DNA from 2 places in the Hymenobacter cellulosivorans genome. Region 1 is predicted to be linked to the other one. Evidence: riboswitches for the same ligand, from Rfam matches in the RefSeq annotation. Region 1 holds a riboswitch; the other holds the start of a gene.

What was found. Region 1 has a riboswitch for cobalamin ahead of MUN80_RS18710 (acyl-CoA thioesterase). Riboswitches for the same ligand answer to the same signal wherever they lie in the genome.
Region 2: it holds a riboswitch for cobalamin, as region 1 does, so the genes downstream of both, MUN80_RS01185 (TonB-dependent receptor) here and MUN80_RS18710 (acyl-CoA thioesterase) in region 1, are expected to answer to the same signal.

What each region holds. Positions count from the first base shown of each region.
Region 1 covers NZ_CP095049.1:4,408,777-4,420,096, forward strand. Annotated here, with positions in the region: gene MUN80_RS18675 (TolC family protein) at 1-962, opposite strand, end outside; gene sdaAB (L-serine ammonia-lyase, iron-sulfur-dependent subunit beta) at 1,002-1,682, opposite strand; gene MUN80_RS18685 (tryptophan 2,3-dioxygenase family protein) at 1,899-2,876, shown strand; gene MUN80_RS18690 (hypothetical protein) at 2,984-3,385, opposite strand; gene MUN80_RS18695 (tetratricopeptide repeat protein) at 3,600-4,562, shown strand; gene MUN80_RS18700 (hypothetical protein) at 4,650-4,919, shown strand; gene MUN80_RS18705 (MFS transporter) at 4,923-6,230, opposite strand; cobalamin riboswitch at 6,400-6,601, shown strand; gene MUN80_RS18710 (acyl-CoA thioesterase) at 6,774-7,184, shown strand; gene MUN80_RS18715 (NAD(P)/FAD-dependent oxidoreductase) at 7,386-8,963, shown strand; gene MUN80_RS18720 (CoA-binding protein) at 9,094-9,453, shown strand; gene MUN80_RS26035 (T9SS type A sorting domain-containing protein) at 9,718-11,320, shown strand, end outside.
Region 2 covers NZ_CP095049.1:237,691-249,010, reverse strand. Annotated here, with positions in the region: gene MUN80_RS01185 (TonB-dependent receptor) at 1-1,604, opposite strand, end outside; cobalamin riboswitch at 1,825-2,042, opposite strand; gene MUN80_RS01180 (DNA-3-methyladenine glycosylase) at 2,123-2,725, shown strand; gene MUN80_RS01175 (class I SAM-dependent methyltransferase) at 2,939-4,132, opposite strand; gene MUN80_RS01170 (hypothetical protein) at 4,166-4,771, opposite strand; gene MUN80_RS01165 (DUF4397 domain-containing protein) at 4,957-5,703, shown strand; gene ahcY (adenosylhomocysteinase) at 5,829-7,148, shown strand; gene MUN80_RS01155 (hypothetical protein) at 7,222-7,728, opposite strand; gene MUN80_RS01150 (glycosyltransferase family 2 protein) at 7,847-8,620, shown strand; gene MUN80_RS01145 (glycosyltransferase family 9 protein) at 8,617-9,657, shown strand; gene MUN80_RS01140 (O-antigen ligase family protein) at 9,682-10,965, shown strand; gene MUN80_RS01135 (sigma-70 family RNA polymerase sigma factor) at 11,044-11,320, shown strand, end outside.

The DNA.
Region 1 (11,320 bases):
TAGCCCGAGAAGATGCTGGCCCCGAAAGACAAGCGCGGGTAGTAGGCTCCGCGGGAAATTTCGACGCCTCGCATAGCGCTTTCCACCCGCAGGTCGGCGGCTTTTATTTCTGGCCGCAGGCTCACGGCCGTTTGGTAAGTGCCATCGGGGTTATTCAACAGCTGGGCTTCGTCGTCGGGGTCGGCCAGGGTGGGCACCTCAATTTCGAATCCGTTGGCCGAGGGCAAATTCAGGAGCTGGGCCAGTTGCAAGCGGTAAAAGGCCACCTGGTTCTGGGCCGTAATAACGTTGAGCTCATCGGAGGCCAGCTGGGCCTGGCTGTCGAGCACGTTGCTTTCGGCCACGCTGCCGGCTCGGAGCAGCTTCTGGGCCCGGGCCACCTGCTGCTGACTGGTATTCACGCGTGCCTCGTTGGCCCGCACCAGCTCCTGGGCCAGCACCAGCTGCAGAAACGACGAGGCCACGTTCAGGGCAATGTCGTTGCGCGAGGTTTCAATGTCGCTTAGCCCGGCCTGGTAGTCGAGCTGGTTGCGTTTAATGGTGTTGCGCACCTGGAAGCCCGAAAACAGGTTCAGGCCGGCCGTGGCCGAGAAGTTGTTGGCCCGGGTGGTCTGATTCTGAAACTGGAAGGTCAGCGGGTCCACGTTGGTACCGTAGTTCCAGCTCTGGGAGGCCGAGGCGTTGGCCGTGGGCAGCATGGCGGCCCGGCTCTGACGCAGCGCGGCCTCACTCAGTTCGGCCGACAGCTGGGTCTGCCGCACCGTCAAGTTGTTTTGCAGGGCCACATCCACGGCCCGCTGCAGGCTGTAAGGGCCGCTGGGTGCCGGCGTGGCCAGGGCCGCCGCCGGGGGCTGCGTGGGCGAGGTCGTTTGGGCCGCGGCGGGCAGGCTCACGGCACTCAGCAGCGCCCCGACGCCTGCCGTAGCTAACTGGTGCAGAAACGGAGTACGAAGTGTTTTCATAGGAGAAGGAGCTGGCAGGAGCCGGCGCGGCAAAGGTAATTATTCAATATTAGGAATATACGTTACTCGGTGCACCCAACTGAGCTGGCGCAGGTATTCGAGGGTTATTTCCTTGATACCCGAGTCCATTTCGATAAACTGCCGGGCCGCGTCGTTTTTGCCTTTGCGGCTCACAAACATGGTGGCAATGTTGCAGTCGTCGTGGGCAATGACGGAGGCAATGAAGGCAATGGAGCCAGTCCGGTCATCGGCGTCGACGATGAGCGTGTGCAGAGAAGCCGAGAAATCAGACGGAAACCCGTCGACCTCCACGATGCGAATGACGCCCCCACCCCGGCTCTGGCCTATCACCTCCACGCTGTGGCCCGTGCGCTCGTCGCGCAATTGCAGGCGGATGGTATTGGGGTGCATCGTAGAAGCGTTGCCCACGCTCTGAAACGTGTATTGCAGACCAGCTTCGCGGGCATGCTCGAAGGCTTCGCGGATACGCTTATCGTCTGTGGCCATGCCCAGCAGGCCAGCCACGATGGCGCGGTCGGAGCCGTGGCCCTCGTAGGTGCGGGCAAAGGAATTATAAAAGGTGATGGTGGCATGCGTGGGCAAAGAGCCCAGAATGCGGATGGCGGCGCCGGCAATCCGGACCACGCCTGCCGTGTGCGAACTGCTGGGCCCGATCATCACGGGCCCGATCATATCAAAAATGCTGCTCTTTTCGGCCATAAGTGGGCTAAAAGTAGGGGATTTGCCCGGGAAACCAACCAAAATCGTCGGGTTTACGTAGGAGCCCGCCCCGGGCCAAACGCCGGCTTCCTAGCAGATGGCAACCCGGGGCCAAGGGTTGCCTGCGGCTGGCAGATTCGGTGGCTTTTTTGTTCCTTGTGCCGCCGTTCCCACCCAGACGGTTACTTTTCTCCCGCTTCCAACCACCCCAATTCAATGTCTTTGCCACAGGACGAATTCTCGCCCGCCGTGCTCGAACAGCTGCGCCGCCTGCAGCAGAAGTACGCCGCCGACGGTCAGGATCTGGCAGGCTACCTCGAGGGCCTGTACTACGCTGACTACGTCAACTACTGGGACTATATCGAGCTGGACACGCTGCTCTCCTTGCAGCGCCCGCTCACCCAGATTCCCGACGAGCGGATTTTCATTATGTACCACCAGATTACGGAGCTCTACTTCAAGCTCTGCCTCTGCGAGTACGAGCAAATCGGACAGCTCCAGGAGCCGACCGTGGGCGAACTGGTCCTGCGCCTGGGCCGCATCAACCGCTACTTCGAGAACCTGATTGACTCGTTCGACGTGATGGTCGACGGCATGGACAAAAACCAGTTTTTGCAGTTTCGCATGGCCCTGATGCCCGCCTCGGGCTTTCAGAGTGTGCAGTACCGCATGATTGAAATTGCCTCCACGGCCCTCGACAACCTGCTCAACAAGGAAAAGCGCCGCCTGCTGGGCGAAGCCGCCGCCCACGACGAGCTCATGGGCTGCATCTACTGGAAAGCCGGGGCCACCGTCGAGGAAACCGGCGCCAAAGCCCTGACCCTGATTCAGTTCGAGGAGAAGTATACCAAGCAACTCAGCCAGCACGCGGCCGAATACCAGGACCGCAACGTGTGGACCGTGGTGCAGCGCTTGCCCGAGGAAGACCGCCAGCACCCGCGCCTGCTGCGCCAGCTCAAGCTGCTCGATACCAACGTGAACATCAACTGGCCGCTGATGCACTTTAAGTCGGCAGTGCGTTACCTGGAGCGCGACCCCACGGCCCTAGCGGCGACGGGCGGCACCAACTGGAAGAAATACCTGCCTCCCAAGTTTCAGAAGCGCATCTTCTACCCCCAGCTCTGGACCAGTCAGGAATTAGAAGACTGGGGCAAAAACTGGGTGGAAAGTATTCTGGAAGAAGCTCGAAGCTGAAGCTAAGCAAGCCAGACCCCTACCCCCAAGTGCCCGGCAGAAAGACGTTATCAATGAACCTCTTTCTGCCGGGCACTTGGGGGTATTTTCTTTTGGTAGCCCCGCCGTTAGCTGCAGGCCCAGAGTCGGGCGGCTTGCACGTCGGTAAAAGTGCGCATCTCAAACGGGAATAATGGCTCCGCCGTATCCTGGGCCTGCCCGATCAGCAGCTTATTAAGCGGGTCAGCGGCTTCCACCCGGGCGAACCGGCGGAGCCCGATATCGACCAACTCCGGCAACATCTGCTGGGCAATCCACTCCAGGTCGGCGGGGCGCACGGGCCCGAGCAGACGGTCATCGGCAATCCAGGCCGTAATCTGCTGCTGCCGGGCCTGGGCCAGCGCCTCCAGAATGGTTTGGCGCAGCACCGAGCTGCTCATGAATCCCTGCCATTGAGCCTCTAACGCCCGAAAAACACCCTCTTCGTGCAGGTAGAGACTTAGATGAGGATAGGAAGCCAACAGCTGCATGTACTATGTTCTTGAGGTAGTAAAGTATCCAAGCAACACCATCCAGGCCACTTTGTTAGTAACTACTGAACAGCTTCCCCCCCCGGACTCCCCTGTCATCTTGTCCAGCGGCTGGCACCTTCCTCCAGGACCAGGGCAAAAATCAACTGGAAAGCATCCTGCCGGAAGCAGAAACGTAGTAGGCCAGTACCCTATCCTTCTAGTCGTACTTCCTATGCGAAAGGCAATACTCTTTTACCTGTTTGGTTGCCTTATTACTACCCACCTAGCCCAGGCTCAGCCTGGCGGTAGTGCGCCCGAACGCCCCCGCTACGCCGGCCGTGCCCAGACGTCCGCCCAGCGCCAGGCCGACCAGGAGTTTGTGACCCAGGCCCTGCAGCAGTACAAAACCCGGGCGGCAGCCTCCGAAAGCTACGTGGACGAGGGCTGGACGGCTTTTTACCAGGAAAAATACCCACAGGCTCTGCAGAGCTACAACCGCGCCTGGCTGCTCGACTCAGCCAGTGCCAACGTATATTATGGCTTTAGTGCCTACCTCACCAAACGCGGCACCCCGGCCGAAGTGGAGCGGTATTTCGCCTTGGCCCGGCAGCGCGACCCGCAAAGTCGCGGAGCCCGCACCTACTACGTACGCCTGGCCGACCTGCAGGAAAAGCTGGGCGACCACGCCGGCGTGCTGGCTTCCTACCGGGAAGTGCTGAAGCTGGACCCCGGCAATGCCATGGCTTACCGGGTGCTGGGTACTACCTACGCCGCGCTGCAAGACAGCGCCCGGGCCCGCCAGCACCTGCAGAAAGCCCTAAGCCTGAACCCAACCGACTCGGTGACCTACCTGGGGCTGGGACAGCTGGCCTATGGCCGCCAGGACTACGCCCGGGCCGTGGGCGCCTACAGCCAGGCGCTGCGCCTAAACCCGCGCTACCTTGATGCCTACGCCGCCCGGGGCCTGGCCTACGAGCAGCAGGGCCAGCTGGCCCAGGCCGTCGCCGACTACAACAAGTGCCTGGAAATGGCCGAATTCGTCGACAAAGGCCAGTTTTACCGCATGCTGGCCATTGCCCAAATCAAGCTGGACGACCCCAGCGCCTGCGAGTCGCTACGGCAGGCCCTGCGGTGGGGCGACGCGGCCGTGGGCGAAAAGGAGCTCAAGCGTATTCTGAAAGAGCACTGCCGCTAAGCCCGACGGCAGCCGCCGCACCGGCAACCCTGGGCCCGCGTCGGCGCGTAAGGCCTGGGGTATAGCCTTTCACTTGAGCCCTTTACCATGGACGCTACCGACCGCAAAATCATTGATACTTCTTTGGAGCAACTGCGCACCCTGCACCAGAACATTGGTCAGCTTTGGCCAGCCGATACGCTGGCCGCCTTTTACTACGAAGTGCTCAGCGGAACTATTGCCCGCCACGGGCCCGAGGTAGCCCAGGCCATCAGCGCCATTCTGAGCGAGAAATTCGACAACGCCACCAAGGCCCACGCCAGCCTGGGACAAATCGGCATGAACGGCACAGCCGATAACACCAACCTGGGCTCCTAATCATTAGCCCTCCATGCGGCCGGCCTTCTGGGTGTCGGGCATGCGCCAGTATACGAGCAGGGAAAGCGCCGCGCAGCCGGTGACGTACCAGTAAAACCAGGTTTCTACGCCCCACTGCTTGGCTTGCAGCGCCACATATTCGGCCGAGCCGCCGAAGATGGCCACCGTCAGGGCGTAGGGCAACCCCACGCCCAGGGCCCGGATGGTGGTAGGAAACAGCTCAGCCTTTACCACGGCATTAATGGAGGTATAGCCGCTCATAATCAGCATGGCTACAGCCAATAAGCTTAGGGCGGCCCACTGGCTATCGGCCCGACCCAGCAAGGTCATCAGGGGCACGGTTCCGAGCGTGGCGCCGACGCCGAAAAACAGCAGCACCGGCCGCCGCCCTACCCTATCCGACAAGGCCCCGAACAAGGGTTGCAGCACCAAAGCAATGCCCAGCGTGAGAAAGGAAATCCAGGACGCCTGGGCCTTGCTGAAACCGGCCGTGTTGACCAGAAACTTCTGGGCGTAGGTGGTAAAGGTGTAAAACACGATAGTGCCGCCTAAGGTGAGGCCCACTACGGTCAGGATTTCCTTGGGGTAGCGCAGCAGCAGCTCCAGCTTGCTGGGCTCCTGGGTTTGGACGTTTTGTTCCTGGGTTACAAACGAGTCGGTTTCATCCATGTGGCGGCGCAGATACAGCGCCACCAGGGCTGCCGCCGCGCCTATTACGAACGGTACCCGCCAGCCCCAACTATACATCTGCGCCTCACTTAGGCCCTGCTGCAGCCCTAGTTGCACCGACAAGGCCAGCAGCTGCCCGCCCAGCAAGGTCACGTACTGGAAGCTGGAGAAAAAGCCCCGGTTTTGGCGGTCAGCCATTTCGCTCAGGTACGTGGCCGAGGTGCCGTACTCCCCGCCCACGCTCAGGCCCTGCAGCAGGCGGGCCAGCACCAGCAAGACCGGCGCCGCCACCCCAATTTGTTCGTAGCCGGGCGTGAGGGCAATCAGCAACGAGCCCCCGCACATAAGCAGCACCGACACGACCAGGGCGGCTTTGCGGCCGTGCCGGTCGGCGTAGGCGCCCATAAGCCAGCCGCCCAAAGGGCGCATCAGAAAACCCACGGCAAACACGGCAGCCGAGTTGAGCAGCTGGGCCGTCAGGTTGCCTTTGGGGAAGAACGCCGGGGCGAAATACAGGGAAAAGGCCGAGTACACGTACCAGTCGTACCACTCCACCAAATTGCCGATGGAGCCGCTGACAATGGACCGGATGCGGGAAGCCATGGTGCGGGCAGGTGGCGGGACGGGCAGAGAGGCAGACATATAGGGACAGGAAATCGGAGCAGAATAAAGTGGACTACAGCCTTATAAACCTTCCGCAGCAGCCTACAAAACGGGCCGAGGCCGCCGCTTTACGGGGTTCGGAGCTGTAGCCAAGGTAGGGGGCTACCGACAAACTCCTACCTTTGCCGGCGTTGTTCTTGGTTTGATTTCAATCAGACGGCCGCAAGGTTTCCGGGTAATACCGGAATTAATAGGGAACCGGGTGCAAATCCCGGACAGACGCGCTACTGTAAGTACCGAGTTGGTTTTCACCCCCAATTCCCGCCCATTGAGCCGGCCGCTGCGCCGGTTTGAGAAGGGCCGTGAAAACTGGTATAAGTCAGGAGACCTGCCTTGCGCCGCATGGATAAGACTGCCCTCGCGCTATGGGCTCTTGTCGGGTACTGGTGGATTTCGGGGGCCGGCCGGGCATTTTGCTGCGTCTGGCCGCGTCCGAATCCGGCTTTTCTCGACTTTTCTCTTGGTGCGCGGGCGGCCCGAAATCGGCTGCAGGACCTTTCTTTTCCTCTTTTTCCCAGTCCTATGCTCACGCTCGACGAGAAAATTGCCCGCGCCGAAACGCGTATTTTCAAAGCGGTATTTCCCAACACCACCAACCACTACGACACGCTCTTTGGCGGGGCCACACTCCACATGATGGACGAAGTAGCCTTTATCTGCGCCACCCGCTTTTCGCGCCTCAAAATGGTGACCGTGTCTTCCGACAAGGTCGATTTTACCCACCCCATTCCCGGCGGTACCCTCGTCGAGCTGATCGGCAACGTGGTGCGCGTGGGTAACACCAGCCTGCAGGTGCGCGTGGACTTATTTGTGGAGCAAATGTACTCCGAAGAGCGAATTAAAGCCGTGACGGGTACGTTTACCTTCGTAGCCATCGACAACGAAAAGCGCCCCGTACGCATCCTGCCCGAGGCGGTCGTGGTGGCAGAGTAAACCGTCCTATCGACCAGCGGGAGACATCTCGCGTGTTTAGTTGAGTATACTAATCCAGCAGCAGCCCGCAAGATGTCTCCCGCTGGTCGATAGGACGTTCTATTTACCACTGCATTCCCAAGCTACCACCCCGCTTGCGTATCTTTGCGGTTCAAAAAACACCTTTTGCTAGGTCTAAAGGCTAAACACCTTTCACCCGTTATGTCCGAAAAACAAGAAATTGAGGCCCTGCTTCCCCCGGAAGTGGCCTACGACGAGTATGCGCGCTACCGCGCCCTGCTGGCCGCCGCGGGCCTGGAGCCCGGCGAGGCCGACTTTGTCCACCTGCGTAAGCGCAGCATCGACGCCCGGGGCCGGCAGCCTCTGGTGCGCCTGCGGGCCGACATCTGGCGCACGGCCCCACCCACCGATTTATTTGGCCCTTGGTTTCAATACCCGGATGTGAGCCAGGCGCGCCGTTCGGTGCTTATCGTGGGCGCCGGTCCGGCTGGCTTGTTTGCCGCCCTGCGAGCCATTGAGCTGGGAATGAAGCCCATCGTGCTGGAGCGAGGCAAGGACGTGCGCACCCGCCGCCGCGACTTGGCCGCCCTGAACAAGGAGCACGTCGTAAACCCCGACTCCAACTACTGCTTTGGCGAAGGCGGGGCCGGCACCTACTCCGACGGTAAGCTCTACACCCGCTCTACCAAGCGCGGCGACATTCAGCGTATTCTCAAGCTGCTGGTGCAGCACGGGGCCACGCCCGAAATCATGGTCGATGCCCACCCCCACATTGGTACCAACAAGCTGCCCAACGTGGTGGCGGCCCTGCGCGAGTCCATCCGGCAGGCCGGCGGGGAAGTGCGCTTCGACACCCGTGTCACGGATTTGATTCTGGAAGGCCAGCACCTGCGCGGGGTAGTAACGGCCGCCGGGGAAGCCCTGGAAGCCGATGCCGTGATTCTGGCTACTGGTCACTCGGCCCGGGATATTTACGAGCTGCTGCATAAGCGTGGGGTTCGCATCGAGGCCAAGCCGTTTGCGCTGGGTGTGCGCGTGGAGCACCAGCAGGAGCTCATCGACCAGGCCCAGTACCGCCGCTCCGACCGGGGTCCATTGCCGGCCGCCTCGTACTCGCTAGTGCACCAAACCCAGTGGCAGGGCAAGCAGCGGGGCGTGTTTTCGTTTTGCATGTGCCCCGGCGGCTTTATCGTGCCCGCCGCTACGGCCCCCGGCGAGGTGGTGGTGAACGGCATGAGCCCCAGCCGCCGCGACTCCCGCTTTGCCAACTCCGGCATCGTGACGGCCATTGAGCTCGAAGACATGGATCTGAAGCGCTACGGGGCCCTGGCCGGCCTGCAGCTGCAGCAGGAAATCGAGCAGCGAGCCTGTGCCCTGGCCGGCAACACCCAACTAGCCCCGGCCCAACGCCTGGGCGACTTCTTGAAAGGCAAAGTCTCACCCGAACTGCTGGAGACTTCCTACCAGCCCGGCCTGGTGTCGGTGAACATGGAGCAGGTGCTGGGCAAAGGCTTGGCGGCCCGGCTGCGGCAGGGCTTCGAGAACTTCGGCCGCAAGATTCCCGGCTACGCCACCAACGCGGCCCAGATTGTGGGCGTGGAAAGCCGCACCTCGGCCCCGGTGCGCATCCCCCGCGACCCGGCCACGCTGCAGCACCCCGAAACTACAGGGCTGTTTCCCTGCGGCGAAGGCGCCGGCTACGCGGGCGGCATTGTGTCGGCGGCCATGGACGGGGAGCGGTGCGCCGAAGCCGTAGCGGCGCTGGTTGCGCGTTTTTAGAGGTTGGTTTTTGGTTTTTTGCCGCGGGAATCCGTTTAAGACCTAGCGCCGCCCGTAGCGCTTGCCCTAGTTCAGCTTGACCAGCTTGAAACTGCGGCCAAAAACCAACCACGATAAACCAACACCCAAGATGAAAAAGACCCTTGTTCTCGGCGCCAGCGACAACCCGGCCCGCTATTCCTACCGCGCCGTACACCAGCTCCAACGCCACGGCCACGAGGTCGTACCCGTCGGCATCCGCAAAGGTCAGGTTGCCGGCCTCGACATTCACACCGACCGGCCCACTGGCGAGGATATTGACACCGTGACCCTGTACGTAGGCCCGCAAAACCAGCCCGCTTGGTACGATTACATCTTGGACCTAAAGCCCAAGCGCATCATCTTCAACCCCGGCACCGAAAACGAGGAGCTGGAGCGTATGGCCCAGGAGCGCGGCATCCGTACCGAAGAAGCCTGTACTTTGGTTATGCTCAGCATCGGCAACTACTAGTTCAGCAGCAAACTTCTGCCGACAATACACCCGGCCTGCTACAAGACAGTTCACGGCCGCCTCGTAGCAGGCCGGGTGCGTTGTCGGCAGTGGCTGGGTAATTGGACGTTATGCAACACGAATACTTGGAGTCAGGGCCGGGACGGAAGTATCTTTAGCTCCGCCAAGGCACGCACGGGTAACGGTTGCGCGTGTTGGCCTGCCGCTCAGCAGCTCCTGGGTGCCGCCACGGCCCGGGCGGCCAGTGCGGGCCAACGACACCTCATGCTACAACGAATTGCTGCCCCCAAGGCGGCCCACCCGAAGCGTCCGGTTACTGCTGCCGGCTGCTTGGCCCTGCTGCTCTTCCTGCTGGTACTGGCCGTTCCTGGTCGCGCCCAAGGCCCCACCTGGAAGGCGGCGCTGAATTTTCCGCAAGCCAGCCTCAACGGCACGGCCGTGATGCGGTCCACGGTCCCTAACTCCAGCGGCGACGTGCTGGTAGTAGGCACTTTCACCGGGCAGGTGGCTTTCGGCACCACGCTGCTTGTCAGCACGGGCAACACCGATATGTTCCTGGCCAAATACGCTGTGGCCACCAATACGTGGACGTGGGCCGTGGCCGGCGGCGGTACCGATGCTGACACCGGGCAGGGCTTGGCCGTAAACGGCACCAGCGTGTACGTCACCGGAAGTGTCACCGCCAGCGCCCTCAACACCCAGGCCGTGCGCTTTGGCACCCTGCAAGTAGCCGGCCGGGGCAGCAACGCCAGCACCGACGTATTCGTGGCCCGCTATACCGATGCGGGCGGCAGCGCCACCTGCACCTGGGCCCTGGCGGCCGGCGGCACCGGCCCCGACCAGGGCAATGCCCTGGCTGTAAACGGCAGCAATGTGTACTTGACCGGCAGCGTCACCAACAACGCGGCCAACGCCCAGGCCGTGCTGGTGGGTAACGCTGCCCTGGCCGGGGCCAGCACCGCCTCCAGCGCCGACGTGGTGCTGGCCAGCTTCCTCGACCAGGGCAACAACGCCAGCTACCAATGGGCGGTGGCGGCCGGGGGCACCGGCCCCGACCAAGGCAATGGCCTGGCCGTAAATGGTAGCAATGTATACCTGACCGGCAGCGTCACCAACAACGGCGCCGGGGTCAACGGGGTACAGTTTGGGGGTGTGACCCTGGCCGGAGCCAGTGCCAATACCAGCGCCGCCGTGGCCGTTAGCACCGACTTGTTTGTGGCCCGCTACACCAGCACGGGCTCCGGCGCAACTTATAACTGGGCAGTGGCCGCCGGGGGCACCGGGGCCGATCAGGGCAATGGCTTGGCCGTGAGTGGCTCCAGTGTGTACGTCACGGGCTTCTATACCAACACCAGTACCAATTCCCAGTCGGTGCGCGTGGGCGGGGCTGCATTCAACGGCACCACCACCGCCCTTAGCGCCGACATGTTGCTGGCCCGTTACACCGACGCCGGCGGCAGCGCCACCTTTAACTGGGCAACCAGAGGCGGCGGGCGGGGCTCCGACGCAGGCCACGCCGTGGCCGTGAGCGGCACGAGCGTGTACGTAGCCGGCTCGCTCACCAACAACGAGAACAACAGCTCTGACGTCCGGTTTGGCACCCTCACGGTGCTCGGGGCCAGCGCCAGTATCACTGCCGACGCGGTGGTAGCCCGCTTCGAGGTCAGTGCCACTGGTTCCTCGTGCAGCTGGGCCCGGCCTGCGGGCGGCACCAGCGCCGATGCGGCCAACGGCCTCGCTGTGAGCAGCACCGGGGTGTGGATGGGACTGAGTATCGGCCCCACCCCGGCCCTCTGCGGCACCCTCCGACCACTGGCACCCAACGCGGCTGGAGTGGCCCTGCTAACAACGGCCGGAGCCTGGCAAA
Region 2 (11,320 bases), 1.9 Mb from region 1:
TAGGCCAGCTGCTGGTTTACCGGGTCAGGGTCGTCGTTGTAGCCGCGCACTTTCCTCGATTGGGTGTAGGCGTATTCTACCCCGGCCCGCAGCTGGTAGCGCAGGTGAGTCCAGCGCAAATGTGTCCCAGCCTCTACTCCCTGGGCCCGCACCTGACGCAGATTTTTGGGTGTGTAGCGGCCCAGGCGGTCGGGCAGCCACTGCACCCAGTTATCCACGAGCTGATGGTAGCCGGTCAGTTCACTCTGTAGGGCCAAGCCTTCCTGGGGTTTCCACTCGTGGGTCAGTCCGCCCTCGTAGCCCAGCCCCGATTCGGGTGCCAGGTTTGGGTCGCCGGTGGGCCAGAACCGCTCGTTGAGCGTGGGAGCCCGATAACTGCGCGAGGCGTTGGCCTTCACGGACAGCATCTGGGTGGTGGTTTGCCAGAATTGCCACTTCGCGCCCAGAGTCGGAGTGAGGGGAGCCCGTCGGCCCGGCAGCAAGGCTTGGCGCAAGTTGGCCGTCAGATGCAGCGTGGGCCGCGGGTCGTAGCGCAGCAGGACAAAGCCGGCGTAGCGGTTTTCGTCAATGGACTGCTGGTAGCCATCTACCCGCCCGCTGAAGTGCTGGGCTTCTGCGCCCACGCGCAGACTCGCGTTGGGCCGAAACGTAAAGGTGTGGTCCGCCTGCGCCTGGGTGGTCTGCACCCGGGAATTGCTGGTCACGTCGTCGGAGCGGTAGTTGAGCACGTCTTCAAACCATGCCACCCGCACCCCCGTCTCGTGACGCGCCGCTACGTGGTGGTAGCCGGCCAGCAGGCGGCGGCTTTGGTCGCGCTGCCGGGCGTGGGTGTTGGCCGAGCCCATTGAGGGCTGAATCTGCCGGTCAGCATCGGTCAGCCAGGCGGCGGCCTGCCACTCACTGTGCTGTCCGGTGCGCAGCTGCACATCCTGGGCCAGACTCCACTGGCGGAAGGCGGAATTTTCCTGGCGGTGCCGTACCATGCCGCTGGCTTCGCGCACCTCAAACGGAAAGTCGTTCTGGGCCGAGCGTTGGGAGGCACTGGTGCGCACCGCTACGCGGGCATTGCTGAAGCCCCCTTCCAGGCTGTTGGCCTGCAAGCCAAAGCTGCCCAGCTCCGTTTGGACCGACGCCCGCGGACCGGTATTCCACCGGGCCGGTGAAGAAAGTAGCACGGTGCCGCCAATGGCGCTGCTGCCATACAAGGCGCTGGCCGGGCCGTGCTGTACCTGTACCTGGGTAGCACCGCTGTTGGGCAGCAAGGCAAAATCTGACTCGCCCAAGGATGGCAGGCTGATATTGAGCCCGTTCCAGAGCACAGCGGTGTGACGGGCCGAGGTACCCCGAATCGAAATAGAGGACAGCTGCCCCGGTCCGTAGTTCTTAATATAAAGGGGCGTGCGGGCCGACAATACATCGGCCACGGTGCCGCTGCGGTACTGGGCCAGGGCTACCGAGTCAAGGGTGAGCGTGCGGCTACCGACGGCATAGCGGCTGGGCAGCCCGGCCTGAATCCGGACCGTGGGCAGCTGCTGTACCTGCTGAATCTGCCGTACCGAGTCGGCGGGCAGCTGCTGGGCACGCCCTGCCGTTGGCTTAGCCAAGCCGGCTGCCAAAGCAAGTAACGAAGGTGGCCCGAACCACCGGAAACGGTAAAAACCAATCATCCGAACCAAATTTCCGGTTTAGGAAAATTCGGTTCAAAACTTCTTGCCGGCCTGTTTCCGCGAGGAAAAGCCAACCAGAAGCCGAGGCTGAAAACAGGGAAATCAACGGCCGAGGCCGCCACTGTCATCATTCTCCGCCTTTCACCCGAAAGCGCTGAACACTGTATTTGTATAGGCAGGTCTCCTGGCTTGCTCCCGGTAGGCCGCCTTCCCATTTCTCAGGCCGTAAAACAGCCTTCGGTGAAACAGTGGCGAGGATGGGCCTACCAATACTCGAAGCGTACAGTTGCGGGGACAGCTCCGGAGTTGAACCGGATTCCCTTTTCAGCCGCGCCCCCCAATCGGGGTTTGGCCACCTATAACGGGGCAAAGATAAGGCGTTTTTCGTATGCCGCGGGCAAACGTTCGGCTCTGGCAGCCGTTTGGCTTTCAAACGCTTTTTCTCCCGCCTGTTTATGCCCAAGCTTCCCCTTGCCTTTTACCAGCGCCCCGACGTAGTCCAGATTGCCCGCGACTTACTCGGAAAATATCTTTTCAGCAACATTGACGGCGTGCTTACCGGCGGCCGGATCGTCGAAACGGAGGCCTATGCCCATATCAACGACCAGGCCTGCCATTCTCATTTGGGCCGTTACACGGCCCGCACTAAGGTAATGTACGAGGCCGGCGGCGTGGCCTACACGTACCTGATTTACGGCCGCTATGTACTCTTCAACATCATTACCAACGCAACTGGCAAGGCCGATGCCGTCCTCATCCGGGGCCTAGAGCCTACCGAAGGCATTCCCGAAATGCTGTTGCGCCGCGGCCTCACGAAGTCGGCCCGCAACCTGACCGGGGGGCCCGGCCTGCTCACTCAGGCCCTGGGCATCACCACCAAGCACTACGGCACCGACCTGACTGGCGACCTGATCTGGATGGAAGACCATCAAGAGCCCGTCAGCGAGGACCTAATCGTCGCCAGCCCCCGCGTCGGCATCGACTACGCCGGCCTCGATGCCGCCTTGCCCTGGCGCTTCCGCCTCAAAGGCAGCCCCTGGACCAGTCCGGCTAAATAAGGTACTCAGGCGCTAATGTGGAGGATATGAGAACTGAAGCTCTATGTCCTTGCGAAGCCAAAGGCTGAAGCAATCCGTCCTCTGCGGAGCGTCCTGAAGTGAAAAGCCCTTTACTCCAGATGGAGTAAAGGGCTTTTTGGTAAAAGAGCGTTTGTAGCTAGTCGAAGACGGATTGCTTCGTGCCTTGCAAGGACACGAGTGTGCATTAGCCCACTAAACCGTCAGCTTCTCACACACCAGCACGACCAGCTTACCCTGCAGGTCCGTGGTGGCAAACATGTATAAGTTGCCGCCTTCCCGAATGCCGGTGCGCTGGCGGAAATCAGCTACGGTGTCGGGGAAGTTGCGGGTCGTGACGTGGGCCCGGGCTTCGGGTCCTAGATGGGCCCGCAACACGTCCCGGTCGTAGCGCTCGGTCGCCACGATGCGGAAAATCCGGCCGGGGAAGTCGGAGCGCAGCGTGTCGGAAGTGTAGAGGTGGCTGTGCTGGCCCAGTTTGAGTAGCTCGAAGGCAGTGCCCACGCTTTTGAAGCCGCCGGCCTTGAGTACCGCTACGTTGGGCTCGTACAGATACCCTTGGGCTTCGGCATAGCGGGCAATAGCGCGGGTTTCGCGGGCCTTGTTGAGCCGGAACTCCTGCTGCTGACCATTGCGCAGCAGATTTACCGTGTAGCGCTCCGGATCCACGGCTGGCTCGGGGCCCAGCTCGTACAGGACTTCCTTGCACTCGTTATCCACGGCCACAACCCACAGGCGGCGCACTTGCTTGAGCTCCAGCAAGGCCTGCTCGATGTCCAGCATTGGTGAGGTCTTGAGCAGCACCCGGTTGCCTTTGTGCAGCAGCAAGGGCAAAATCCGTAGGACGTCGGGCTCACAGTCCTGCAGGCGGTAAATCTTCTTGTCGGCCGGATTGCGCCGGGCCGGATCCAGATAAATCCAGTCGAACGTGTCGGGCGTGCTTTTCAGAAAGCTCAGCGCGTCGTTGGCGTGGCAGGTAATGTTGGTAATGCCCAGTTGAGCCAGATTATACTCCACCACAGCTACCAGATTCGGGTCCCGCTCCACATAGTGCACCTCCGGAATCTGGGCGGCAAAGTGGGAGGCATCAACCCCAAAGCCGCCGGTGAGGTCCACCAGCCGCTGGCCGCTGACCAGACTGGCTTTGAAGGCCGCCGAACGGGCCGAGGATGCCTGCTCTACCGACAGAGCCGGCGGAAAAATCAAATCCGGGTTATCGGCCCAGGCCGGCAGCTTGGTACGGGCTTTCTGGCGGGCCTGGATTTGGCGCACCAGTTCCGGTACGGGCAGGCCTGGGTAGCGACGGGCCTGGAGGGCCAGCGTGGCAGGATCATCATGCAAATGGTCGGCAACGTACTGCCGGGCCGCTGCAGGAAGCGGATAGTTCATGAAGGGCAATTACGGGAAAACAGCGCGAACGGCTTACCGCACGTTCCAGCGCAAAGCTAGCAGCGGATGGCCGCTAGGTGCTGCTGCTAAACCAACAGCCGACGGGGCCAGCCGGTTCAGTATGCCCGTATGGGCCGTCGAAAGCCCCGCGTTGTGCGCATCTACCGCCCGCTGAAAATGCTCGTTGGTGTGGCGGGTAATAATAATATTGGACAGCAGGCTTACCGCTGCCACCCCAATAGCTACCTTCTGGGGGTTCTTAAAATACTGCTGGTCACCATCGCCAGACAGTACTTGCTGACTATACAAAGCCACCGCGCCCACAAAGGTGAGCCGCTCTCCCAGATACATCCACTTGTTCAGCCGGTAGCTGTTCAGGCTGGCCAGCGCTTCCTCGTTGCCCTTCAGATAGGGGCGCAGGCGCTGTCCAAAAAAGCCGGCATTTTGGTAGTCCTCTTCTCGCGTGCCTTGGCCGGCCACGAAAAAGAAGTTTCGCTGCGGACCGTTCAGACCCCGGGCCTGATCTTCCGGGCTGAGCCGGATAACGGGAGGGGCAGTAGCAGGCGCCTGCTGGGCAAATCCGGTCAGCGAAGACAAAGAGAGGCCTAGCACAATAGTGGTGCGACGAAGAAGCGACATGGAGGGTTGCAAAGGTAGAATAGGCGTGAATGCAAATATAGCGCTCTGTACAATAGACTACTAGGCCGTTGGTCGAGGAAAAAATCCTATTCGTCTAGAAAAGTTTATTGCCCCCATCCAACAAAAGGCATTGGTCTTACGTTCTGTCGGCAGTTGAATTTGCACCTACCTTCCTTTCTCTGCTTATGAAAACCTCATTAAACATCCTGCAGCGCCGTTTTATTTGGGCGGTTATCCCTGCTGCATTGGCTTTTACTGGCTGCGGCGATGACGAAGATTCTGCAACTCCCGCTCCCGAGCAAGGCCGCGTCGTAGTGGTAAATGGTGCTGCCGGCATCAACGTACCCGTGAAGGTACTGGCCGGCGACGCCGAAAAAGCCTCGCTAGCGTACGGTCAAAACAGCTCTTACACCAACCTCAATACCGGGGACCAGATTTTCAAGGTAAACGTGGCTTCCTCGGGGCAGAACGTAGTGACGCAGCCTTCGTACAAAATTGAGAATAATAAGAGCTATTCTTACTTCTTGTATACGCCCAGCGCTACCGTCAACGGTGCCGGGCTAATAGCTCCCGACGACCTGACGGCCCCAGCGGCCAACAAAGCCAAGATTCGTCTGGTAAACCTGGCCTTGGCCACCACTGGTCCGTTGCGCCTGAGCCAGCAGCTGGCCGTGGGCTACTCGGATATTATCCCGGATGTAGCCTTCCCCGGTGTTTCCAACTTTATTGAAATCAACCCTGGACCACTGAACCTGGCTGTATCGGCCGGTAACCCCAGCTTGCCCGTGTACCAGGTAGGTGACGGCAGCGGCACTGGCACGGGTACCAAAACTTACGAAGCTGGTAAAATCTACACGGTCGTAGTACGCGGCGACGCCAACAACCTCGACCCCGAGCGCAAGCCCCGCGCCGTGCTCATGCAAAATAACTAGGTTAGGGTTATACCCGACCTCGAAACGGAAAGCTCGGACCTCTCAGGTCCGGGCTTTTTTGCGGTTTATAACCCCGCGAACAAAAACCGTATCTTTGTGGTTGAATCGCAAATATCTTCTGCATCATGGTTGAAACCACGACGAAAACGTACGTTCCGTACAAAGTAAAGGACATGTCGCTGGCCGAATGGGGCCGCAAAGAAATCCGGTTGGCTGAGGCTGAAATGCCGGGTTTGATGTCCTTGCGGGAAGAGTTCGGTGCATCCCAGCCCCTGAAAGGTGCGCGCATCGCCGGCTGCCTGCACATGACTATCCAAACGGCGGTTCTGATTGAAACGCTTATCGCCCTGGGTGCCGACGTCACCTGGTCGTCCTGCAATATCTTCTCGACCCAAGACCACGCCGCCGCTGCTATTGCCGCCGCTGGTATTCCGGTATACGCCTGGAAAGGCATGAACGAGGAAGAGTTTAACTGGTGCATCGAGCAGACGCTGTACTTCGGCGAAGAGCGCGAGCCCCTGAACATGATTCTGGACGACGGCGGTGACCTGACCAACATGGTCCTGGACCGCTTCCCCGAACTGGCCGCTGGCATCAAAGGCATTTCCGAAGAAACCACGACCGGCGTGCTGCGCCTGCTGGACCGCGTTAAAAACGGTACGCTGCCCATGCCCGCCTTCAACATCAACGACTCAGTTACCAAGTCGAAGTTTGATAACAAGTACGGCTGCAAAGAGTCGGCCGTGGACGCTATCCGCCGCGCTACCGACGTAATGATGGCCGGCAAAATTGCCGTGGTGGCCGGTTACGGCGACGTCGGGAAAGGTACTGCCGCTTCGCTGCGTGGTGCCGGTGCCCGCGTTATTGTAACCGAAATTGACCCCATCTGCGCCCTGCAGGCCGCCATGGACGGTTACGCAGTGAAGCGTATGGAGAATGCTATTAAGGAAGCGGACATCGTAGTGACAGCTACCGGCAACTGCGACATCATCACCGAGCAGCACTTCCGCGCCCTGAAGGACAAAGCTATTGTCTGCAACATCGGCCACTTCGACGATGAGATTGACATGGCTTGGTTGAACTCGAACTACGGCCACACCAAGGACACGGTGAAGCCCCAGGTTGACCTCTACAACATCGACGGCAAGGAAGTAATTATCCTGGCTGAAGGCCGCCTCGTAAACCTGGGCTGCGCTACGGGTCACCCTTCGTTCGTGATGTCGAACTCGTTTACCAACCAGACGCTGGCGCAGCTGGAGCTGTGGCAGAACTCGGCCGCTTACGAGAACAAGGTGTACACCCTGCCCAAGCACCTCGACGAGAAAGTAGCCCGTCTGCACTTGGCCAAAATTGGGGTGGAGCTGGATGAGCTGAAGCCCAAGCAGGCCAGCTACATCGGCGTAGAAGTACAAGGCCCGTTCAAGTCGGACCTGTACCGCTACTAGGCCTTCTGCGTACAACGCACTAACCAAAACCTCAACTGGCAATTGCTAGTTGGGGTTTTCTTTTGCCCGCTTCTTACTGACTGAGCTTAGACATAGTTCCGGTTAGCACGAGAGGCGGACTGATATAAATGGTATTGCCGAGTAGTCGCCAATCATGCACCATGGTTAGCTGGTAGCGTAGCTGATTGCCATGCTGCGTCAGACTTCCTGCTGATGGCTGCCACCGGTGGCCAAGCGTAAGACCAGCAATGGCTGCATACAATCCCCGGGGCCGAATTACGGAATCCTGCTTATAGTATTCCGCGACAAGAGAAAGTGTGTTGCTTTCCAGACTTATTTCTTTCACAGCACTACCGTTGCCTACAGGTGCATCAGGTGATGCGCCAGAAAGGAGATTTGGCGCCGACGAGGCTTGTGAGTTGAGAGACATACTGCTGTAGATAGCAGCTAGACCAAAAAAGAAAAGAAGGGCAGTTCCCAGACTAAAGTGCTGTCTTATCAGATTGGTAGCTTGAAGAAATAAGTAGAGCAGAACCAAATAAGCTGTTAGATTCAGAAAGGACCACAGAATATAGATCATAGAACAACGGTTAAGATTCTTAAGAATGCAAAGTAACAAATAGCATTCATCAGATGATAAGATGAGTTTAAATGTGAGGTTAGCTAGGGGAGTTTGGAACACGTATTTTTGCTACCCCATGTTGATTTCTCTTTCCGTCGTCATCATCACCTTCAACGAAGAAGCGAATATCGGCCGCTGCCTGGAAGCGCTGCAGGATGTGGCCGACGACGTGGTGGTAGTCGACTCCTTTTCTACTGACCGCACGCTGGAAATCTGTCGGCAGCATGGGGCCCGGGTTATTCAGCATGCTTTCGAGGGCTACGTCGAGCAGAAAAACTACGCCACTGCCCAGGCCCGCCACGACTATGTGTTGCAGCTCGATGCCGATGAGGTCCTCACCGACGAGCTACGGGCTTCCATTCAGGTCGTAAAGGCCAACTGGCAGCACGCGGGCTACACCCTAGCCCGCCTCACCAACTATTGCGGAAGCTGGGTGCGGCACGGTGGCTGGTACCCCGACCGGAAGCTGCGCCTCTACGACCGGCGCCTGGGGCAGTGGGTAGGCCTGCTGCTGCACGAGCGGTTTGAGGTAGCCGCCGGGCAGACGGTAGGCCTGCTGGCCGGCGACGCGCTGCACTATTCCTACCATTCCGTGGAGCAGCATGTAAGTCAGCTCAACCGGTTCACCAGCATTTCGGCCGCCGAGCTGGCCCTACGTGGTAAAACCCGGGTTACGCTGTTTCATCTGCTGCTCAAACCCGTCTGGAAGTTTGTGCACGGCTACTTTTTCCGGCTAGGTTTTCTCGACGGATTTGCCGGGCTGTGCATCGCCACGATTTCCGCCTGGGGAGTCTTTCTCAAATTTGCCAAGCTGCGTACCAAACCGGCTTCCGCCACTCAGCCCGTATGAGAACCTTCCTCATCAGCCGCACCGATGCCATTGGCGACGTAGTCCTGACGCTGCCCGTGTGTGGTTTGCTCAAGCAACACATGCCTGGCTGCCAGGTAGTGCTTATTGGTCGCACCTACACCCAGGCTGTGGCCGAAGCCTGCCCCTGGGTCGATGCTTTTCTGAACTATGACGAATTGCTCAAGCATAGCGAAGCTGAGCAAGTAGCCGCCCTGCGCTCCTATAAAGCCGAGGCCATTGTACACGTATATCCCAACAAGGTGCTGGCCCGGCTGGCGCAAAAAGCGGGAATTCCCGTGCGCATTGGTACTCGCAACCGCTGGATTCACTGGCTTACCTGCAACCGCCTGGTAGCGCTGAGCCGCCGCAACTCGGTACTACACGAAGCGCAACTGAACGTGAAGCTGTTGCAGCCGCTGGGCTTGGCGCAGGAAGGTGCGCTAGACGAGCTGGTGCCTTTGGTCCGGCTGCAGGCTACCGAGCCGTTGCCCACCGCCGTGCACCAGCTGCTGGCTGCTCGGCGTGCCGGACAACTTAACGTCATTTTGCATCCTCGCTCCCGCGGTAGCGCCCGGGAATGGGGCCTCGACCATTTTGGCACGCTGGCCAAGCTGCTGCATGAGGCCGGTCACCGGGTATTCGTTACCGGGACAGTAGCGGAAGGGGAAGAGTTGGCCACTTGGCTTGAGGAACACGCTGCTTATCTAGCCGGCAACCTGACCGGGCAATTGTCCCTGGCGCAGTTGCTCAGCTGTATTGCCGCTGCCGATGGGTTGGTAGCTGCCAGTACGGGTCCACTGCATTTGGCTGCTGCCCTGGGCCGGCACGCCTTAGGCCTGTACCCACCCATGCGGCCCACCCACCCCGGAAGATGGGCCCCGCTCGGAGCACATGCCGAGTACCTGGTCTTCGACCGGCCCGACTGCTCTGACTGCCGCCAGCAGCCTGCGGCGTGTACCTGCATCAAAGCCCTTGCGCCCTTGCAGGTGGCCCACCTAGTCCTGAGCTGGGCCCCGCTGCCCTCTGGTTTATCCTAACGTTATTGCGCCTTTCTTCTGTATATGACATTTTCCTCCCCGGGAAATACGGTGCGTAGCGCTTACTACGATGGTCGACTTTCCCAATATTTGCTGCTGGTAGCTTGCTTGGCTGGGGTAGTGGGCTTGTTTGTCGCCCGGGCCCTGGTATCCCTGAGTCCCGTGGCCGCCGTGGTAGCAGCGCTTCTGAATCCTGCTATTCGGCAGGAAGTGCCACGGTGGCTACGCAATGGAGCCGCTATTCGGCTGGCCTTGCTGTATGTACTGCTCCTGTCTAGTGGTTTCTACACCTCGGCCTGGGACGTGTGGCGGCACGAGGTGTTTCGCCAGTTGCCGCTGCTGGGCGTCCCGCTGGCTTTTTCCTTGGCCGTTCCTCTCAGTCCCCGTCAGCGCTACGCCGTGGGCAGTTTCTTCACCATCGGTATTTCACTCATTGGCCTTGCTACGCTGTGGAAATACCTGCTCAACCCCACAGAAGCCAACTACCTTATCGAAACAGGCCAGAACATAGCTTCCGTTACCCGTATTTTCCATATCCACTTCAGCATCATGCTGGTATTGGCCGTGTACTTTGGCTTTTTGCTCCAACGCGAAGCGCAGGCTCCAGCCATTCTGCGCTGGGTACTCCGCGGGGCAGTACTGGCCTGCGCAGTTGTCTTGCACGTGTTGGCATACCGCACCGGCCTGTTGGCCTTCTATGCCATGCTGCTCGTCGATGTCGTGCTAGTGGTCATCAACCGCCAGGTACTGGCTGGACTGGCACTGCTGGTTTGCCTGCTGGCAGTGCCTTATCTGGCTTATACTAACCTGCCTTCGATTCAGCGGCGGGTAGGCGGTTCTCTCCACGATGTAAACCAGTTTCTGGAAGGCCACGATATCAACAGCTCCTCCCTGTCACAGCGCTTGGCTGCCTGGCAAACTGCGCAGGCCGTGGCGGCGCGTAGCCCCTGGCTGGGGGTAGGCCCAGCCGATGCTTTCGATGCCATGATGCAGGAGTACTCCTGGCGGGATTATGGACTACGCGCCGAACATCGGGCCATGATTCATAATCAGTACTTACACTACTTGGTGGCCAGCGGGCTAGTCGGACTATTTCTTTGGTTGCTGGTTCTTCTTACACCTCTGCTGCAACCCGCAATGCGGCAGAACCCGTACGTAGTGCATTTCCTCGTGATACTAGGGGCGGCCATGCTGGTCGATTCCCTGTTGGAAGTCCAGATTGGCTTCAACCTTTTCGTATTTCTTTACGGCTTTCTCGTAGTAAGCACGGAAAGGGAGGTTCGAATGGTCCAACAAAACCCTTCTTGAGCGGATTAGTATAATCTGTACATTTGTTTACACGGCTGCTATTTTTTAATCTAGCGTAGCCGCAATCTTTTAGCGCCCATGAGCGATTCTCCCGAACGGGTTCCGAAGTTGAGCAAAGAGGAAAAAGACCGCCGTTTTCAGGCGGAATTGATGCCTGTGCTCGATTCGCTGTACAACTTTGCCTTCCGCCTCACCCTCGACGAGGACGATGCCAACGACCTCGTCCAGGAGACTTATTTGAAGGCCTACCGCTTCTTTGAGTACTTCGAGCAGGGAACCAACGCCAAAGCGTGGCTGTTTCGCATCCTGAAAAATTCGTTCATCAACGACTTCCGGAAAAAGAGTAAGCAGCCCG